2 linked regions of the Priestia megaterium genome follow. The protein of the gene in region 1 interacts with the protein of each later gene in a pairwise test. Links are inferred from orthologs where the notes say so. Each region holds a gene or a part of one and is shown in the gene's direction. Other genes may lie near its edges.

What was found. Proteins that work in one complex are often made in the same cells at the same time.
Region 2: the proteins of LIS78_RS12680 (region 1) and rpe interact in binary tests that used the Escherichia coli proteins (3 or more experiments, as listed by UniProt). The link is inferred for Priestia megaterium from one-to-one orthologs.

The regions. Positions count from the first base shown.
Region 1 is NZ_CP085442.1:2,510,873-2,518,986, forward strand. The notes cover bases 2,879-5,615. They hold LIS78_RS12680 (fructoselysine 6-kinase), read left to right. Parts: upstream 2,879-3,694; coding sequence 3,695-4,537; downstream 4,538-5,615. Other genes in these bases: LIS78_RS12675 (carbohydrate ABC transporter permease), read left to right, coding at 2,879-3,679; LIS78_RS12685 (GntR family transcriptional regulator), read right to left, coding at 4,581-5,312; LIS78_RS12690 (STAS domain-containing protein), read left to right, coding at 5,607-5,615. In the rest of the region: LIS78_RS12660 (SIS domain-containing protein), read left to right, coding at 1-495; LIS78_RS12665 (ABC transporter substrate-binding protein), read left to right, coding at 612-1,898; LIS78_RS12670 (carbohydrate ABC transporter permease), read left to right, coding at 1,914-2,795; more of LIS78_RS12675, read left to right, coding at 2,795-2,878; more of LIS78_RS12690, read left to right, coding at 5,616-6,626; LIS78_RS12695 (SRPBCC family protein), read left to right, coding at 6,855-7,283; LIS78_RS12700 (ArsR/SmtB family transcription factor), read left to right, coding at 7,284-7,619; LIS78_RS12705 (MBL fold metallo-hydrolase), read left to right, coding at 7,803-8,114. UniProt on the Escherichia coli protein: Catalyzes the ATP-dependent phosphorylation of fructoselysine to fructoselysine 6-phosphate. Functions in a fructoselysine degradation pathway that allows E.coli to grow on fructoselysine or psicoselysine.
Region 2 is NZ_CP085442.1:4,134,841-4,137,786, reverse strand. It holds rpe (ribulose-phosphate 3-epimerase), read left to right. Parts: upstream 1-1,118; coding sequence 1,119-1,775; downstream 1,776-2,946. Other genes in the region: rpmB (50S ribosomal protein L28), read right to left, coding at 2,757-2,945; spoVM (stage V sporulation protein SpoVM), read left to right, coding at 2,619-2,699; LIS78_RS21455 (thiamine diphosphokinase), read left to right, coding at 1,892-2,539; rsgA (ribosome small subunit-dependent GTPase A), read left to right, coding at 235-1,116; pknB (Stk1 family PASTA domain-containing Ser/Thr kinase), read left to right, coding at 1-221. UniProt on the Escherichia coli protein: Catalyzes the reversible epimerization of D-ribulose 5-phosphate to D-xylulose 5-phosphate.

The DNA.
Region 1 (8,114 bases):
GAAAATCTACAGTCTGTTTATGAAAAAGCTCTAGAATACGAAGCGAGCAACGCAAGAAAATTTGCTGAATCACATAAGTCTGAACCGGTTATTTATACAATGGCCAGCGGATCGAACTATGGAGCAGCATATTCATTCAGCATCTGTATCTTGATGGAAATGCAGTGGATTCATTCTCACGCTATTCACGCCGGAGAGTATTTCCACGGTCCATTCGAAATTATTGATGAAAACGTACCGTTTATCATCCTAGCTGGACTAGATGAAACAAGACCTTTAGAAGAACGCGCCTTATCATTCTCTAAACGATATGGAAAGAAATTAACTGTTCTAGATGCAAAAGCATATGACTTCGAAGGAATTGATAAAGATGTGCAAGGGTATATTGCTCCTCTTGTATTAAACCGTGTACTGCGTCAGTATGCCGAAGAATTAGCCGAAGCACGCAATCATCCTTTAAGTAAAAGACGCTACATGTGGAAAGTAGAATATTAATAATCTCCTAATAAAGATAGAAATCTGTATATTTTCCTTACGAGTTATACTATAATGTTATAAAACATTATAGTATAACTTATATATGAAAGCACTTACAATAAGGGGGTTTCTATATGAAAAAGACAAATTTAATCTTAGCCTCACTTTTAAGTTGTTCTTTAATGCTCGGGGGGTGTGCTGGAAAACAAACGTCTTCAGACTCAGACACAGGAAAGACAACATTAACATTCTTTCACAGATGGCCAAAAGAACCTGAAAAAAGCTACTTTGAAGAAGTTGTAAAAGAATTTGAAAAACAGCACCCTGATATTGATATTAAAACAGAAGCGGTCTTAAACGATTCGTATAAAGACAAAATTAAAGTTATGACAGGCACTAATACCCCTCCTGATGTGTACTTTTCTTGGAGCGATGAGTTTGCTAGACAATTTGTCAGAGGAAACAAAGCCTTAGATTTAACCTCATATTATAAGAAGGATTCAGCGTGGTCTTCCAAGCTTGTTCAATCTCAAATTAAACCATATACCGTTAATAAGAAAATTTACGGTGTTCCTGTCACAATGGATGGGAAAATGTTTTTTTACAACAAAGATATCTTCGATAAATTAGGATTAAAAGCGCCTACAAATTGGAACGAGCTACTAAATGTTTTAAGCGTGTTAAAAAAGAAGCATTATACAGCTTTAGAATTTGGAAGCCAGGATACATGGACCATTTCTCACTACGTAGGAACCTTAAATCAGCGCATGGTAAAGCCTGACGTTCTTTCAAAAGACTATAATTCAAAAACTGGGACATTTACGGATAAAGGCTATGTAAAAGCTCTAGAAAAATTAGAAGAATTAGTTCCTTACTTTAATAAAAATACAAATTCGATTGATCATGAATATGCAAGACAACAATTTTCAAATGGAAAAGCAGCTATGTTTTATGCTGAAACCGCTGAAATTAAGCTTTTCGGTCCAACGAAATTTAAGATTGGCATGTTTAATTTTCCTAAAGTAGAGGATGGAAAAGGAAATGCCACTAATTTAACTGGATCACCTGAAGGGTTTATGATTTCTTCTAAAACAAAGCATCCAAAAGAAGCGATGGAATTTCTTGAATTTTTAACATCAAAACAAATGGGTGAAAAGCTAGTAAAAGAGGTAGGGAAATACAGTGCAGTAAATGATACAGCTAACAGCAGTAATTCAACACCGGAGCAATTAGAAGCAGTAGATAATATTTTACAAGCCAAAGAGATGGCTCCATGGTTTGATATGGCAATCGATGCTCGAATTGCAGATACTTATTTAACAGGTGCTCAGCTTATGCTAAATGGTGATAAAACACCTAAAGAAGTAATGAAAGATGTACAAAAAGTTGCAGCGAGTGTTCGTGCTGAATCTAAAAAGTAAGGAAGTGAAAAAGCGATGTTAAAACGCAATAAGCTAACCCCTTATTTATATCTTCTTCCTGCTTTTGCTTTTTTACTACTTGTGTATATCCCTATTTTTCAGAATATTTGGGATAGTCTTTATGAGTGGAGCACATTTTCACCAGACAAAGTTTTTGTAGGAATAGATAATTATGTGCACTTATTTAAAGACCCTGTCTTTTATCAGGCACTCAAAAATAATATTCTTTATGCGGTCATTTCAATTATTTTTCAAGTGGGTGGCGGTCTAATTGTGGCTGCCGTTTTAGAAGATAAACTTATTCGAAAGTTTTCTCCTTTTTTTCGAACGGTTTATTTTTTACCAGTAGTCGTTTCGATGACCGTTATTGCCTTATTGTTTACTTTTTTTTACAACCCTGAAGTAGGGCTTTTAAATCAAGTGCTCAAAATGATCGGATTAGACTCATTGGCAAAACCTTGGCTAGGAGACAGTAATACGGCTATTTATGCAGTTATTGCTGTATCTCAGTGGCAATCTATCGGCTATATCGCCATGCTATATGTTGTAGCGATACAAAAAATCTCACCTGAATTGTATGAAGCAGCTGAAATAGACGGCGCTAATAAATTTAAAATGTTCTTTCATATTACTGTACCGCAAACAAAAGAAATGACATTTGTTGCTGTTATTTTAACACTCACTGGTGCTTTTACAGTATTTAATGAACCTTATATTTTAACTGGAGGCGGACCGGGTACATCATCTGAAGTCCTAAGTACGTATTTGTACAAAACAGCCTTTTCGAAAGATATGATGGGCTACGCTTCTTCAATTGCTACTGTCATTTTAATTATTACGCTGTTGATTTCTCTTGTTCAAATGAAAGCATTTAAAACAGGAAAGGAAGACGCTTGATGCAGATGCCTAAAACAAATGTCACCTTACCTAATGTTGTCAATACAGCCACTAAAGAAAGAAAAAAGAAGAGATACACAGGTGTAACGATAGTATATGTCGGGTTGATCGTCTATTTTATCGTCATTGCGTATCCCTTGCTTTGGATGATTATAAGTTCTTTTAAAAGCACGGATGAAATCTTTACTCACAGCTGGTCTATGCCGCATACTTGGCTAATTGAAAATTATGTGACAGCGTGGAAAAGCGGAATATCTTCTTACTTTTTAAACAGTGTGATCGTCACGAGCGCGTCTTGTTTTTTGACGGTTCTGGTCAGTGCGTTAGGAGCTTATGGACTATCACGCTTTGAGTTTCAAGGAAAAGCTTTTGTCCTTATTATATGTCTGGGAGGGCTTATGCTTTCTCCTCAGGTAAGTTTAATTCCTTTGTATAGCATTATTCAAAAACTTGGAATCTATAATACACACTTGGCACTGATTCTGCCTTATGTTGCTTATCGAATTCCTTTAACCATCTTGTTAATTCGAGCTTATTTTCTTTCGATTCCAAAAGAACTGGAGGAAGCAGCTCGGTTAGATGGATGTACAAGCTTTGGGATTTTATTTCGGATTTTTATTCCAATGAGCACGCCCATTTTATTAACAACGACAATTTTGACAGCTTACTACACATGGAATGAATTTATGTTTGCCATTATCTTTATCGACGACGACAGTTTGCGTACAATCCCAGCAGGATTAATGCAATTTAGAGACGCTTTGCAAACAGATTGGGGAGTATTACTAGCTGGACTGACCATTTCAGCAGCACCGATTGTTATGTTGTTTTTATTTATGCAAAAATATTTTATCCGTGGCATTGCTAACGGAAGTGTTAAATAATAGGAGGACAAGCAGATGAAACTAATTGGAGTAGGGGATAATGTAGTAGATTACTATAAAGATCAAGGAAAGATCTATCCAGGCGGTAACGCGCTAAATGTAGCAGTATTTTGTAATAGATTGAGCCATAATCAGTCTTCCTATATGGGAATCGTGGGGAATGACAAATCGGCAGAGCATGTAGTAAATACTCTGCAGCAAGAAAAGATGGATATTAGCAGAGTGAGAAGAGCTGTAGGAGAGAATGGAATGGCGGTTGTAACACTTGATGAACAAGGTGATCGAATTTTTGTAGGATCAAATAAAGGGGGCGTTCAATCTAGATTAAAACTAATGCTGAATGAATCGGATTTAACCTATATTCGTCAGCACGATCTTCTTCATACGAGCGTTTTTAGTCATTTAGAATCTGACCTTCCGTTGCTACATAAAATCATTGATATTTCCTTTGATTTTTCTACGAGATACGATGAGGAATATTTACAGCAAGTATGTCCATATATCAGCTATGCATTTTTCTCAGGAAGCAGCCTGCCAGAAGAAGAGTGTATGAATTTAATGAAGCGAGTACACTTGTTAGGAACCAGTGTCGTATGCGTGACAAGAGGAGAAGAGGGAGCTTTATTATCAGTAGAAAATCAATTATTTAAACAGCCTATAATCTCTACAAATGTGGTCGATACATTGGGTGCTGGAGATTCTTTCATCGCTGGTTTTCTTTCTTCTTATCTACTAGAGAAAAACATAGCAAAAGCCCTCCATAATGGAGCATTAGTGGCATCGCAAACTTGTCAAAATTACGGAGCTTTTGGATATGGAAAAGAATATCATACAGACTGTTCGATGGTTTTAAAATGAATAAAATAGCGCCTTTGCTTTTAAAGCAAGGGCGCTATTTTTATTAAGAATTAGAACTGTCTATAGTGAACGTAACGCGATTCGCAGGGTAGTGTAGAAAAGATGAATGAATCGGTCTTTTTTGTGCATCATACGCCACTTTTTCCACTTTAAACAGCGGCTCTCCGACTTCACATTCTAAATGTTTTGCTTCATCCACATTTGCAAATACCATGTTCAATAATTTTTTATTATGAACCGGAGCAATATTGTACTTATTTTTTATAGTATCGTACATTGAAACTGAATTATGGACGTGCTGATCTAAGTGTGGTAACAATTCTAAGGAGTAGTGAGAAATTTCTAAGGTAAGAGGCTGATCATCATAATACAGGATGCGCTGCAGTTCAAGGACTTCACTTTCTGGAGGGATTGATAACATCTTTGCCACATGAGCTTTTACAGGTTTTATACCAAAAGACAAAATTTTAGTCTGCGGTACTTTCCCTAATTCCGACATATACTCTGTATGCCCATTAACGGCAAACAGCTCTCTCTTAGCTTTTGGATATTGAACAAAGGTTCCTTTTCCTTGCTGACGTATCAGAAGGCCTTCTTCTACTAAATCTAATACGGCTTTTCTTACCGTAATCCGACTTACTCCGTATATATCGCACAAATCTGTTTCAATTGGAAGTTTTTCACCCGGAGTATAAACTCCTTTATTAATATCTTCTGCAATAGCCTGTTTTAACTGCATATATAAAGGCGTAGAGCTATGAGTATTTAGCTTCATCTTTTTCCTCCTCTTTCCTAAATACTTTCTTTTGAATATAATTATATTATAACGTAATGTGATGTTATATTACAATTTGCTTTTCTTCCTTTTTATCATGTATGTTTGATACAAAAGAAAGAAAGGTTGGCGAATTCAAAGTTCTATAGCATTAAGCTTCCTTTTTCATTAATTGAAAACATAGGCAATGGTTAGACAAGCAATAGAAAATATGCAACAATTTTTATTACCAGCTTCTTCAACATAAGATAAAATATAAAGAAGGTAAGAACTTTATAAAAAGGAGATTCCGCCATGGGTGAAAAAAAGAAGATTGATATAGGTGGTCTTAGTTTTGCTTGGGATTTAGAAAAGGGACAATTTAGCTTTGAAGGAGAAGATGCCATCCTTTTTTGGATTTCTTCTGCGATGAAAACATTGTTTGACACAATCGAAGAAATATCTGGAGAAGAGGCAGCTTCTGTAGTACTGGAAACCACTGGTTTCCGACAAGGATTAGTAGTAGGAGAGTACTTTCAAAATATGAAAGGCGTAACGGTTTTTGAAGCGGCTGAGTTAATTACAAATACATACGCTTCGGCTGGATGGGGAAAAACCACTATCAAATATTTAAATCCTGAAAGTAAAACTCTATCTGCTGAATTAAAAGACAGTTGGGAACATAAAATTAACGTTGCGCAAAAGAAAACAAAGGGAGGAAATTTTCTTCCGGCCCATTATGCAGGGATTTTCACAGGGCTATTCGGAACAAATATTTGGTACAAGGTGATTCAACATCAAATAGAAGGGCATGAATGCACTACAGTAGAATACTTCCCTTCCAACATTGATATCACTCAAAATATTCATCAATTAGCCAGAAGAAAAGAAGCGCAGAAAATAGAACATTTGCAAAACATTGTAGCAGAAAAAACAGCAGAGTTAAAAGATCTTATTAAAAAGCTTTCTTCTCCTATTATTCCGGTTTTGGAAGGCATAGTCGTCGTTCCTTTGATTGGCAAATACGACGAGGATAGAACGGAAGATTTGATTGTCAATACATTAAATAACCTCCCAAAACATCAGGCTAATTATCTTGTGCTAGATTTAACCGGATTGGATAAAGAACTTACTGAATATACGGCAAGTCTTATTGAAAAATTAGGTGCAGCAGCGTCTCTGATTGGTACGAAAACAATTTTAGTAGGAATTTCTGCTGACTTAGGCTTAGTTATATCAGAGACCCATATTGATTTATCAAAATATGATTGTTTTCAAACATTGCAGCACGGCATTCATTATGCATTGGCACAAAGTGGACGAAGCATCGTTTAAAAGATATATTTGAAATATAACAAAATGCGCTTTTGTGGAATAAGGATTATAGATTCTATACGTTACGATCTTCATTCAAAGTCATAACAAATTTTTTGTCAAAGAACGGAAATGTATTGAAGGATTTCATTTTTTAAAAGAGGAATTGACATAAAACCAAAAGGTGTTATATTATTTTTATATAAAACCTTTTGGTGTTATTTTTTAAAAAGGAGAATGAAGATAACGATGAATGATAAAAGTATATTAGAAGATGTAAAGCAGACGATAATATTTAACGCGCCGATTCAAAAAGTTTGGGATAAAGTAGCAACCGCAGAAGGGCTCCAACAATGGTTCATGCCTAATGATTTTCAGCCTCAGGTAGGATATGAATTTCATTTACAATCGCCTTTTGGACCATCTCCGTGTAAAGTATTAGAAATAGATGCACCAAACTATCTTTCTTTCTCTTGGGATACGGATGGATGGATCGTTTCGTTTACCTTAAAAGAAATGGGTAATCAAACTGAATTTACGCTTATTCATAGCGGGTGGAAAGAAGCTGAAACACTTCTTGAAAAAGCAAACGAAAAGAGTTCAGTGGTACGAGATAGAATGAGCTACGGGTGGATTAGTCTCGTGAATGAAAAACTTCGAAAGGTTGTTGAAAACTAAATGACTTCATCAGCTGCCAAGCATGATATCTTTCAAGCGATTGCTGATCCTACTCGAAGAAAAGTACTTGAGCTGCTTTCTAAAAAAGAATTGCCTATTTCAGAAATAACGTCTCATTTTTCAATAAGTCGTACCGCTATTGTCAAGCATCTTCGTATACTTTCAGAAGCAGACTTAGTCCATGGACAAAAAAAAGGCAGAGAAAAAGTGTATTATCTTCAGCCAGAGCCTTTAAAAGAAGTAAAAGATTGGCTTTCTTACTACGAGCAATTTTGGACGAACAAATTATCTATTCTGCAGCATATAGTTGAAAGAGATGAAGAAAGAAATCAATAGAAAAAGCATAAAAACGTTTTTTATAGGTAATATAGCAAAGCCAGTCGTTAAAAAGACTGGCTGTTTTACATAAAAGCTGGTTTTATTCTAGAAGGGCAAATAAAAGAAAGATGCAGAACAACATAGGGCATTTCTTGAAATAAAAAGATAGACCTTTAGAAGAAAGAAGGAGGAAGCAAAGTAATGAACTCGCTTTTATTTTACGGAACGAGCGATGCCCAAGGGGTACCTCGATTATTGTGTGACTGTAAAGTATGTACACAAAAAGATCAATTAAATCAGCGCACAAGACCTAGTGCACAGTTTACAATGGACGGTAACGTGTTTTTGATTGATGTCTCACCTGATTTTAAACATCAATTTCATTTATACAATAACAAAAAAATACCTTCTACCGTTTTTATTACTCATCCTCACAATGACCATGTTGCTGGTTTAGGGGATTTAGCCGACTTATGCTACTGGAACAATGTAAATACAGAAATCGTAGGAGCA
Region 2 (2,946 bases), 1.6 Mb from region 1 along the record:
ATGCCACTGAAACAGAAGAGGAAAAGCCAAAGCCGCAAAAAGTACAAATTTATATCGAAGATGCAGATAACGATATGTCCGTTCCTGCTAAAGAACTAACGATTACTGAAACAACAAAAGAATCGTTCGATGTCTTAGTCGATGAAAATGAAAAAGCGTCTTATAAAATTGTCCGAGACGGGGAAGTTATTGAAGAAAAAGACGTTGAATATCCAGAGTGATAGGAGTGAGGTTATGCCAGAAGGAAGAATTATTAAATCCCTTAGCGGATTTTATTATGTTCTTCATGACGGACAAGTAACGCAATGTCGAGGACGAGGTGTTTTTCGTAAAAAGAAGGTAACGCCTTTAGTCGGTGACAATGTAGTATTTCAGGCAGAAAATAAGCTTGAAGGATATATACTTGAAATTAAAGAACGTAAAAATGAATTAGTTCGTCCCCCTATTTCAAATGTTGATCAGGCGCTGCTTGTTTTTTCAGCGATTGAACCTGATTTTAGCACAATGCTTCTTGACCGATTTTTAGTGTTAGTGGAGTCTAATCATATTGAACCTATTATTTGTATTTCAAAAGTAGATCTTTTATCACAGCAGCAAAAACAAGAAATCGAGCAATATGCCGAAGAATATCGTAAAATAGGATATGAGGTCATTTTAACGTCGACAGTCACAGAAAAAGGCATGGAACAAATTCAGCCGTTATTTGAAGATCGCGTGACGGTTATTGCCGGACAGTCAGGTGTAGGTAAATCTTCACTGTTAAATACACTTAAACCAGAGCTTGAGTTAAAGACAAATGATATTTCAATGTCACTTGGAAGAGGAAAGCATACAACACGTCATGTAGAACTTATTTCGTTTGGTGAAGGGTTAGTAGCCGATACGCCAGGCTTTAGCTCACTGGAATTTTTAACGTTAGAAGTAGAAGAGTTAACCGATTGTTTTCCTGAAATGTCGCGTTTGAGTGAACAGTGTAAATTTCGAGGTTGTTTGCATGTGAAAGAACCAAAATGTGCGGTGAAAGAAGCATACGAACAAAAAGAAATTCCGAGTTATCGCTACGAACATTACTTGCAATTTATTGAGGAAATTAAGCAAAGAAAGCCGAGGTATTAAAAATGACAAAAATCGCACCTTCCATTTTATCTGCCAATTTTTCAAAGCTTGCTGAAGAAATTCGTGAAGTTGAAGCAGGTGGAGCAGACTACATCCATATAGACGTTATGGATGGCCATTTTGTTCCTAATATTACAATTGGACCGCTTATCGTTGAGGCTGTACGCCCTGTCACAACACTGCCATTAGATGTGCATTTAATGATTGAAAACCCAGATCAATACGTTCCAATGTTTGCAAAGGCAGGTGCTGATATTTTAACGGTACATGCTGAAGCGTGTACTCATTTGCACCGCACCATTCAATTAATTAAAGAGCACGGCATGAAAGCAGGCGTTGCTTTAAATCCTGCAACGCCAATTGACGTGGTCAAGCATATCTTAGAAGATATCGATCTTATTTTATTAATGACGGTGAACCCAGGCTTTGGAGGACAAAACTTCATTCCAAGTGTACTGCCGAAAATTGAGCAAATCTCTCAGCTTATTGAAATTCGTCACCTTTCTATTGAAGTAGAGGTTGATGGAGGAATTAATGAAGAAACAGCACGAAAATGTGTGGAAGCAGGAGCGAATGTCTTAGTGGCTGGCTCAGCTATTTATAATCAAGAAGATCGAGCTGGCGCAATTAGTCAAATTCGCACAACTGTTCAAGCGTAAGTAATAAAAGCTGCTGTGTACAACGAGTAGAACTTGTACACAGCAGCTTTTTCTTTTAGGATAAAGAAAACATATTTATTTCGTTCATTTTTTGATAGAAAAGGAGCATATACATAATGAAAATTCATATTCTAGCAGGGGGACCGGATGAACATATGCCACCCCTGCACCAATCAAATGATGTAAAGTGGGTAGGAGTAGACCGCGGCGTATTCCTTCTTCTTCAACAAGACATTTTGCCCGTGAAAGCATTCGGAGATTTTGATTCCATTACAAATGCTCAGCTTAAGCTAGTGAGAGAAGCATTACAAGATGTTGAATTGTATCCTGCAGAAAAAGATGCAACGGATTTGGAACTTGCTTTTGAGTGGGCAATAGAGCAAAAACCGGACAGTATTTGTATCTTTGGAGCAACAGGTGGAAGGCTTGACCACATGTTTGGAAGCATTCAGCTCCTGTACAAAGGGTTAAAAAAGAAAGCGAATGTACAAATGATTGACAATCAAAATATCATTCAATTGTTTGAACCAGGCACTTATCATGTTGATCGTTTAAAGGAGTTTCACTATATTTCATTCGTTCCTTTTGCAGGCGGTGTAAAAGAGCTTACGCTAGAAGGTTTCAAATATCCGCTCAATAAGCATGAAGTAGAACTCGGCTCAACTTTATGTATTAGCAATGAACTTATTCAACAAAGAGGTACTTTTTCATTTACAAAAGGCATATTAATGATGGTAAGAAGCAATGATAAAAATTGCTTGTGATGAAGTATGGAAAATGAGAGCAGGACATAGGGCTTTCTTTAAAAGGAGATAAAGTGTGGAGACGGTTAGGAGGGACAGTATGAAATTCTATACAATCAAACTTCCAAAGTTTTTAGGTGGCATCGTAAAGGTCATGCTTAATTCGTTCAAAAAAGATTAACAACGCCGGAATAATAAAAGAAGCACCATAAAATATGGTGCTTTTTCATTATAAAGATTAAACGCGTTGAACTTTACCAGACTTAAGGGCTCTAGCTGAAACGTACACACGTTTTGGTTTACCGTTCACTAAGATACGTACTTTTTGAACGTTAGCACCCCATTTACGCTTAGTAGCGTTCATTGCGTGAGAACGTGCGTTACCTGAACGAGCTTTTCTACCAGTTACTACACATTTGCGTGCCATG